Regions from separate parts of the Agromyces sp. GL_144 genome, predicted to be linked through region 3. Evidence: predicted binding sites of a transcription regulator. Region 3 holds the regulator's gene; each other region holds the start of a gene.

Region 1 (3,274 bases), 520 kb from region 3:
GAGGAGCGGCTCGCCGAGCTCGAACGCGAGGGCAAGCTCCTCGAGGCGCAGCGGCTGCGCATGCGCACCACGTTCGACCTCGAGATGATGGAGCAGATCGGGTTCTGCTCCGGCATCGAGAACTACTCGCGGCACATCGACGGCCGGGCGCCGGGGGAGGCGCCGCACTGCCTGCTCGACTACTTCGCCGACGACTTCCTCGTCGTCATCGACGAGTCGCATGTCACCGTGCCGCAGATCGGGGCGATGTACGAGGGCGACTCCTCGCGCAAGCGCACGCTCGTCGAGCACGGGTTCCGGCTCCCGAGCGCGCTCGACAACCGCCCGCTCAAGTGGGACGAGTTCAAGAACCGCGTCGGCCAGAAGGTGTACCTCTCGGCCACGCCCGGCCGATACGAGATGGGCATCGCCGACGGTGTCGTCGAGCAGATCATCCGCCCGACGGGGCTCGTCGATCCGCAGATCGTCGTCAAACCGTCGAAGGGTCAGATCGACGACCTTCTCGAAGAGATCCGGGTCAGGGCCGAGCGCGACGAGCGCGTCCTGGTCACGACCCTCACGAAGCGCATGGCCGAAGAGCTCACCGACTACCTCACCGAAGCCGGTGTCCGGGTGCGTTACCTGCACTCCGACGTCGACACGCTCCGCAGGGTCGAACTGCTGACCGAACTCCGGGCCGGGGTCTACGACGTCCTCGTCGGCATCAACCTCCTCCGCGAGGGCCTCGACCTGCCCGAGGTCTCGCTCGTGGCGATCCTCGACGCCGACAAGGAGGGGTTCCTCCGGTCGTCGACCTCGCTCATCCAGACCATCGGCCGTGCCGCCCGAAACGTCTCGGGCGAGGTGCACATGTACGCCGACGTGCTGACCGATTCGATGAAGTCCGCCATCGACGAGACCGAGCGGCGTCGCGAGCGCCAGCTCGAGTACAACCGCGTGAACGGCATCGATCCGACACCGCTGCGCAAGCGCATCGCCGACATCACCGATGTGCTCGCCCGCGAAGAGGCCGACACCGCCGCACTGCTCGCGGGCCGTGACGCCCGCAAGAAGGCTCCTGTGCCGAACCTCCGGCGCGAGGGCATCGCGGCCGAGGGCGCGAACGACCTCGAAGAGCTCATCCGCGACCTCAACGATCAGATGCTCATCGCGGCGGGCGAGCTCAAGTTCGAGCTCGCGGCCAGGCTCCGCGACGAGGTGTCCGAACTCAAGCGCGAGTTGCGGCAGATGGAGAAGGCCGGACACCTGGGCTGAACCGAAGACGCCCGGGGCCGGATGGCTCGCGCGGCCCCGAATCGAACGTATGTTCGCTCAGAGCACGTGCCGTCGAGGCATCCGTGTCGGTGGTCGTCCTTAGACTCGTAGGGTGCCAGTTTCACGTCTCGATGCCCATTCGCGCCTGAGTGTCCGCGGTGCGCGCGTACACAACCTCCGGGACATCGACGTCGAGATCCCACGCGACGCCATGGTCGTGTTCACGGGGCTCTCCGGTTCCGGCAAGTCCTCCCTCGCGTTCGACACGATCTTCGCCGAGGGCCAGCGGCGCTACGTCGAGTCCCTCTCGGCCTACGCCCGCCAGTTCCTCGGGCAGGTCGATCGCCCAGACGTCGACTTCATCGAGGGCCTGAGCCCCGCAGTCTCGATCGACCAGAAGTCGACGAACCGCAACCCGCGCTCCACGGTCGGCACGATCACCGAGATCTACGACTACATGCGTCTGCTCTGGGCCCGCATCGGCGTGCCGCACTGCCCGGTGTGCGGTGAGCGCATCCAGCGGCAGACCGTGCAGCAGATCGCCGATCAACTCATGCAGCTCGAGCCCACGACGCGTTTCCAGGTGCTGAGCCCCGTGGTGTCGCAGAAGAAGGGCGAGTTCGTCGACCTCTTCCGAGAGCTCGCAGCAGGCGGCTACTCTCGTGCGGTCGTCGACGGCGAGCTCATCCGGCTCGACGAGCCGCCGAAGCTGAAGAAGCAGGTCAAGCACGACATCTCCGTCGTCGTCGACCGGCTCGTCGCCGGGCCCGACGTGCTCGGCCGGCTCACCGACTCGCTCGAGACCGCACTGCGCCTCACCGACGGCCTCGTGCAGATCAACTACGTCGACCAGACCGGCGACGACGCATGGGAGATGTTCTCCGAGAAGCTCTCGTGCCCGAACCAGCACCCGATCCAGCTCACCGAGATCGAGCCGCGCACGTTCTCGTTCAACGCCCCGTTCGGCGCGTGCCCCGAGTGCTCGGGCCTCGGCACCCGCATGGCCGTCGACGAAGACCTGCTGCTCGGCGACCCGGCGCTCAGCATCGCCGAGGGCGTCATCATCCCCTGGACCTCCCAGGGCAAGAGCCTCTACAACTACTACGAGAAGCTGCTCAAGGGCCTTGCCCGCGATCTCGGGTTCTCGCTCGACACACCCTGGCAAGATCTCGACGCCTCGGCCCAGGCGGCCGTGCTGCGCGGCGACAACTTCGAGGTCAAGGTCAAGTGGCGCAACCGTTACGGCCGCGAGATGAGCTACACGTCGGGCTTCGAGGGCGTCGTGCCGTACATCGAGCGGCAGTACCTCCAGGCCGAGACCGATGCGCAGCGCGTGCGCTGGTCCGAGTACCTCCGCGAGGTGCCCTGCTCGGTCTGCGGCGGCAAGCGCCTCAAGCCCGAGGTGCTCTCGGTGCTCATCCACGACGCGAGCATCGCCGACGTGGGCCTCCTGAGCCTCACCGACGCCCGCGCCTTCATGGATCGGCTCCAGCTCACCGATCGCGAACAGGCCATCGCCGCACAGGTGCTGCGCGAGATCAAGCTCAGGCTCGACTTCCTCATCCGCGTCGGGCTCAGCTATCTCGACCTCGCGAGGGCCGCGGCCACCCTCTCGGGCGGCGAGGCGCAGCGCATCCGTCTCGCGACCCAGATCGGCTCCGGGCTCACCGGCGTGCTCTACGTGCTCGACGAGCCGAGCATCGGCCTCCACCAGCGCGACAACCGCCGGCTCATCGACACCCTCGTCGCCCTGCGCGATCTCGGCAACACGCTGATCGTCGTCGAGCACGACGAAGACACCATCCGCACCGCCGACTGGATCGTCGACATCGGACCGGGCGCCGGCGTGAACGGCGGCACCGTCGTGCACTCCGGCAGCTACGAGGACCTCCTCGCCAACACCCGATCGCTCACCGGCGACTACCTCTCGGGGCGAAAGGAGATCCCGATCCCCGAGACGCGGCGTCCGATCGACCCCGAACGCATGATCTCGGTGCACGGCGCCGCAGCCAACAACCTC
Region 2 (3,274 bases), 1.7 Mb from region 3:
CGCGCTACCTCGCATCGCCCGACGAGGCGCTCGCGCATGTCGCCGGCTACGCGGTCTCGCACGACGTCTCGGAGCGCGAGTTCCAGCTCGAGCGCGGCGGCCAGTGGGACAAGGGCAAGAGCTGCGAGACGTTCAACCCGCTCGGACCGGTGCTGGTGCCGGCGTCCGACGTGGCCGACCCGCAGGCGCTCGGCCTGCGGCTCTGGGTCAACGGCGAGACCCGCCAGAACGGCACGACGGCCGACATGCTCTTCTCCGTCGCGCACGTCATCTGGTATCTCAGCCAGTTCATGGTGCTGCGCCCGGGCGACCTCATCAACACCGGAACCCCCGCGGGCGTCGCGCTCGGACTCGAGGGCAATCCGTACCTGCGGGCCGGCGACACCGTCGAGCTCGAGATCGACGGCCTCGGCCGCGCGAGCCAGAAGCTGGTGCAGGCATGAGCGCCGGGGCGCTCTCCGGAGCCGGCCCGTTCGACGGCCTGGTCGCGATCGTCACGGGCGGGGCATCGGGCATCGGGCTCGCGACCGCGAAGGAGCTCGTCGCGGGCGGCGCGACCGTCGCAGTGCTCGATCGCAACCTCGACGGCCTGCCCGACCCGCTCATCGGGTTCACGGCGGATGTCACGGACCGGGCTTCGATCGACGCGGCCGTCGCCGCGGCCGCTGAGCGGCTCGGCGGCATCGACATCGTCGTGAACAACGCCGGCATCAGCGCGGTCGGCACGGTCGCCGAGAACGACGACGCCGAGTGGGCGCGCGTGCTCGACGTCAACGTCATCGGCATGGCACGGGTCACCGCCGCGGCGCTGCCGTGGCTGCGACGCTCGGATGCGGCATCCGTCGTCAACGTCTCGTCGATCGCGGCGCTCAACGGCCTGCCGCAGCGCGCCCTCTACTCCGCGTCGAAGGGCGCCGTGCTCGCGCTCACCTACGCGATGGCGACCGACCACGTCGCCGAGGGCATCCGGGTCAACTGCGTGTGCCCCGGCACGGTGCACACCCCCTTCGTCGACCGGATGCTGCAGGGCTTCGCAGACCCGGTCGCCGAACGTGCGGCGCTCGACGCCCGACAGGCCACGGGCAAGATGGTCGCGCCCGAGGAGGTCGCGGTCGCGATCGCCTACCTCGCGGACCCGCGCTCGGTCTCGACGACCGGCATGGCGCTCGATGTCGACGGCGGCGTCTCGCACCTGCGTCCGCGGCCGGCGGGAGCGCGCGCGTGAGACGCCTCGCGTCGGTCATCGGCCTGCCTCCCGAGAACCGTGAGGAGTACGAGCGCCTGCACGCCGAGGTCTGGCCCGCGGTGCTCGCGCGCCTCACGGCGAGCAACGTGCGCAACTACTCGATCTACCGCCACGGCGACGTGCTGTTCTCGTACATGGAGTACGTCGGCGACGATCTCGAGGCCGACATGGCGGCGATCGCCGCCGACACCGAGACGCAGCGTTGGTGGTCGGTATGCGAGCCGCTGCAGCGCCCCTTCGCCGAGCGCGTCGAGGGCGAGTGGTGGATGGAGATCCCCGAGGTCTTCCACCTCGACTGAGGTGTCCTTCGACCGAGGTGCGGGGGCTTCCGCGTTCGCTCCGGGGCGTGGCCGAGTGGCCGGGTGGTCGAGTGGCCGGGAGCTCGGGCGTCTGGTCGGCTGGTCGGCCGGCCTTGCGAGTGCAGTGCGAAACGGATGCCCCGTCGTGAGCGGCCGACGGTCGCGGCGATCTTCAACGGTGAGATCACCGTCTCCGCAAGTCGAACATTTGTTCGAAACTCGAGGTGAGACACGTTAGAATCGAGGTATGCGAAGCGACGGTTCAGCACCCCATCTCGGTGGTGATTCGGCGCATGCGTCGCGGTCCGTTGAGGGCGTCGAGGTTGCTGGCGAGGCGGCTGAATCGGCGACCGAACCGGCGGCTGAATCGGCGGCTGGCCTGGTGGTGCGTTCGCCGTATGCCCTCGCGCAAGATCAGCTCGCGGGCCTGGTGGATGCGGTGGTGGGGGCGCAGCGGGTCGAGGCGATGCAGGCGTCGATGCGGGTGGATCTGATGTTCCTCGCGCTGGGTCACGCTTTGCGGGCTGAGGCGGTGTTCGTGGCGTCGTCGGTGTCGGGGTCGCGTCGTCGTGAGATGGCGCACCGCAGTGTCGTGGCGGAGTTGGCGACGGCGTTGCGGGTGTCCGAGCGCAGCATGCAACGTCAGGTCGATGAGGCGTGGACGTTGTCGACGTCGTTGCCGGCGACGTTGGCGGCGATGCGGGCCGGTGATCTGTCGCTGCAGCATGCGCGGGTCATCATCGAGCAGACCGCCGGCGTCGATGACGAGCACGGGGTGTTGTCCCGCCTCGATGAGCGTCTCGCGCAGGCGGCCGTCACGGTGTCGGCGGCGACGTTGCGACGCAAGGCGCGAGCGCTTCGTGAAGAGCTGCTGGCCGAGTCCCTCGCCGACCGGCATCGGGCGGCGCGTGCGACTCGTCGGGTCGAGCTCGAACCGGCGCGTGACGGCATGAGCTGGTTGCACCTGCTGTTGCCCGCGGCCGATGCCGCGCTGATCGCCGACCGTCTCGACGGCACGGCCCGGGTCGTGTTGGCCGGTGACGAAGCTTCCGGTGTCGCATATTCCACGGCTTCGGGTCACGTCGCACCCGATCAGGTGCGTGCCGATACCGCGCGCGATCTGCTGCTCTACGGGGCGTTGCCGTGCGGGGCGGCGTTGGCCGGCGCGGTCGCGTCGGTGCGTCCGAGCGTGCACGTCACGGTCCCGGTGCTCACTCTCCTCGCCGACCCGGCTGCGCGCACCGTTGCCGATGTGCCCGTCGCATCGGCCGTGCTCGACGGGTACGGCCCCATCGATGACGACACCGCCCGCGGCCTCGCAGCGCACGCACCCTCGTTCACCCGCATCCTGACCCACCCCGTCACCGGTACCGTGCTCGACGTGGACCGCACCCGGTACCGCCCGCCGGCGGACCTGAAGCGGTGGCTCGAGGTCCGCGACCGGTCCTGCCGATTCCCGGGCTGCAACCGGAGTGCCGCACGCTGCGAGATCGATCACACCCAAGACTGGGCGTACGGCAACACGACCGCGTTCGACAACCTCGCCCACCTCTGCGCCGCACACCACCACCTCAAACACGAGACCTCCTGGGCGGTACGACACCATGCCGGCGGCGTCCTCGAATGGACCTCACCCGGCGGAAGCACCCACACCACACACCCCGAACACCACATCCCAACCGGCGAATCGGCAGCACCACCAGTACCACCACCATCAGCACCACCACCA
Region 3 (3,274 bases):
CCTCTGGGGCGACGTCTCGCGGCCCGAGCCGATGACGGTCGAGTGGTCGGCGTACGCGCAGTCGCTCAGCGAGAAGCCCGTCAAGGGCATGCTCACCGGCCCGGTGACGATCCTCGCCTGGTCGTTCGTGCGCGACGACCAGCCGCTCGGCGACACGGCGCGCCAGGTCGCGCTCGCCCTGAGGGACGAGATCACCGACCTCGAGTCGGCCGGCATCCGCATCATCCAGGTCGACGAGCCCGCGCTGCGCGAGCTCCTGCCGCTGAAGCGCGCCGACCAGCCGGCGTACCTCGACTGGTCGGTCGGCTCGTTCCGCCTCGCGACGGCGGGAGCGGCATCCGCGACTCAGGTGCACACGCACCTCTGCTACTCGGAGTTCGGCGTCGTGATCGACGCGATCAAGAACCTCGACGCGGATGTCACCTCGATCGAAGCCGCCCGCAGCCGCATGGAGGTCGTCGACGACCTCGCGACGAGCGGGTTCGACCACGGCATCGGGCCGGGCGTCTACGACATCCACTCGCCGCGCGTGCCGAGCGTCGAGGAGGTCACCGCGCTGCTCGAGCGCGCGGTCGGCGAGATCCCGGCGACTCGGCTCTGGGTCAACCCCGACTGCGGCCTGAAGACGCGTGGGTACGACGAGACCGTGGCCTCGCTCGAGAACCTCGTCGCCGCGACGAACGAGGTGCGTGCACTCGCCGGTCGGGAGCCGGCCGCGGTCTAGCACCTTCACCCCGAAGAACGGCGGGCGACGCATCGGGTGTCGCCCGCCGTTCGCGGTTTCGGAGTGGCCGCGTGATCGGCTCGGGCCGGCCCACTCGGGACCGACCGGCTCAGACCGACCGGCTCAGAGCTCCCGGCTCAGACCGACCTGAGCACCGCGACGATCTTGCCGAGCACCTCGGCGGCGTCGCCGAGGATGGGCTCGAACGCACTGTTGCGCGGGAGCAGCCACGTGTGTCCGTCGCGCTGCCGGAACACCTTGACGGTCGCCTCGCCGTCGAGCATGGCCGCGACGATCTCGCCGTTCTCCGCGGTGCGCTGCGAGCGCACGACGACCCAGTCGCCGTCGCAGATCGCCGCATCGATCATGGAGTCGCCGACGACCTTCAGCATGAACAGCTCGCCCTTGCCGACGAGTTGCCTCGGCAGCGGGAAGACCTCGTCGATCTGCTGCTCGGCCGTGATGGGCACACCCGCGGCGATGCGGCCGACGAGCGGGACCATCGCGGCGTCGCCGACCGGGGTCGGGTCGCCGACGGACGGCGCCCGGGTGTCGAGACCGGGGAGCTCGATGAGCACCTCGAGGGCACGGGGCCGGTTCGGGTCGCGCCGGAGGTAGCCGGCGAGCTCGAGCTGATTGAGCTGATGGGTGACGCTCGACAGTGAGGACAACCCCACCGCATCGCCGATCTCGCGCATGCTCGGCGGGTAGCCGCGGTCGGCGACCGACCGCTGGATCGCCTCGAGGATCGAGATCTGCTTCGCGCTGAGGCTCTTGCGGCGTCGGCTGCGGCCGGACTCGCGCTGGTCGTCGAGTTCGGTGCTCATCGTCGCTCCTCTGGGTTGATGCACCGAACGGATGTCGGTGGTGTCTGTTCGAATGTCCTCGGACATTCGAAACTGTATCCGCCCCGCACTGGTGCGGCAAACATCCGTTCGAGTGTGTCGTGAGATCCGGCGTCGAATTCCATTCGAACGAGATCCTTGCGATGTTCGAAGTTCGAAGATATATTCGGAACAGAGTTTCGCATCCGGTCCTCCCGGCCGAGGGCCGGATGCGACTCGCTACAGGAGGTGCGAGATGAGCGCAGTGATGGTCGAAGCTGTTTCGGGCAGTGCCGTAGTGGGCGGTGCCGTGATGGGCGGCGGTTCGTACGCCGGCAACTCCGTCTCCGGCGGGTTCGATGCGTACGCCCTCAGCGGTGCCGTACGCAGCCGGCTCCGCCTCACCCGGCGTGGGCGGGTCGTGCTGACCACGCTCGCCGCGATCCCGGTCGCGGTGTTCGCCATCTCAATCGTGCTCGGCAGCGGGGGAGCCGCGGCCGACGTCGATGGGCCGTCGAACGTGGGCCTCTCCTACCTCACCGTCGCCGATGGCGAATCGCTCTGGCGCATCGCCGAGTCGATCGCTCCCGCCAGCGATCCGCGAGAGATCATCGACGAGATCATGCGCCTCAACGGGCTCGAGAGTTCGACCGTCCAGCCCGGCCAGCGACTCGCGCTGCCGGTCGCGCCGTAGGCGGTTTCGCCCGGTGTCGCGACGGTGACGGGCGATGCGGCCTGCTCGCTAGCATTGATCGGGTGACCACTCTCGACGACCTGCCCATCCGCGATGACCTTCGCGGCCGAAGCCCGTACGGAGCCCCGCAGAAGGCGGTCCCCGTCGCGCTCAACGTCAACGAGAACACGCATCCGATTCCCGAGGCCGTCGCCCACGACATCGTCGCTCGTGTCGCGGCCGCCATCCTCCACCTGAACCGGTATCCCGACCGCGAATTCTCCGAACTCCGGGCGGCATTCGCCTGCTACCTCGGTCACGGCCTCGACGCCGACCAGATCTGGGCCGCCAACGGTTCGAACGAAGTGCTGCAGCATGTGCTGCAGGCCTTCGGCGGTCCGGGGCGCACGGCGCTCGGCTTCGCGCCGACGTACTCGATGTACGGGCTGCTCTCCGCGGGCACCGGCACCGGCTGGGTCGAGGGCGGCCGTGACGCCGAGTTCGAGCTGAGCCCCGAAACCGCGGTCGCGGCCATCCGCGAGCACGACCCCGACATCGTGCTGCTCTGCTCGCCGAACAACCCCACGGGCACGCCGCTCCCGCACGAGACGATCACCGCCGTCGTCGATGCCGCGCGAGGCATCGTGGTGGTCGACGAGGCCTATCACGAGTTCGCCGATCCGGGCACGCCGAGCGCCCTCGACCTGCTCGAGGGCCGCCCTCGGCTCATCGTGTCGCGCACGATGAGCAAGGCGTTCGCCTTCGCGGGCGCGAGGGTCGGCTACCTCGCCGCCGACCCGGCGGTCGTCGATGCGCTCCGCCTCGTGCGACTGCCGTACCACCTCTCCGCGCTCACGCAGGCGGCCGCGCTGGCGGCCCTCTCGCACAGCGACGAGATGCTCGCGATGGTCGACGACATCCGCGGCCAGCGCGAACGCATCGTCGACGAGCTCGGGCGGCTCGGGTTCCACCCGTACCGCAGCGGCGCGAACTTCGTGCTCTTCGGCGGTGTCGATGACCCCCACGGCGTCTTCGAGGCGCTGCTCGCACGAG

The links. The regulator LexA, encoded in region 3, represses DNA repair genes until DNA is damaged. The targets are predictions, from matches to a motif close to TCGAACANNTGTTCGA.
Region 1: the regulator LexA is predicted to act here: its motif matches at 1,296-1,311, upstream of uvrA (excinuclease ABC subunit UvrA).
Region 2: the regulator LexA is predicted to act here: its motif matches at 1,746-1,761, upstream of AC3IPY_RS04050 (HNH endonuclease signature motif containing protein).

The regions. Positions count from the first base shown of each region.
Region 1 is NZ_CM174399.1:2,095,571-2,098,844, forward strand. Features, by position in the region: gene uvrB (excinuclease ABC subunit UvrB) at 1-1,254, shown strand, start outside; gene uvrA (excinuclease ABC subunit UvrA) at 1,367-3,274, shown strand, end outside.
Region 2 is NZ_CM174399.1:917,459-920,732, forward strand. Features, by position in the region: gene AC3IPY_RS04035 (fumarylacetoacetate hydrolase family protein) at 1-443, shown strand, start outside; gene AC3IPY_RS04040 (SDR family NAD(P)-dependent oxidoreductase) at 440-1,225, shown strand; gene AC3IPY_RS04045 (L-rhamnose mutarotase) at 1,222-1,545, shown strand; gene AC3IPY_RS04050 (HNH endonuclease signature motif containing protein) at 1,793-3,274, shown strand, end outside.
Region 3 is NZ_CM174399.1:2,619,016-2,622,289, reverse strand. Features, by position in the region: gene metE (5-methyltetrahydropteroyltriglutamate--homocysteine S-methyltransferase) at 1-724, shown strand, start outside; gene lexA (transcriptional repressor LexA) at 862-1,551, opposite strand; gene AC3IPY_RS11995 (LysM peptidoglycan-binding domain-containing protein) at 1,805-2,242, shown strand; gene AC3IPY_RS11990 (histidinol-phosphate transaminase) at 2,305-3,274, shown strand, end outside.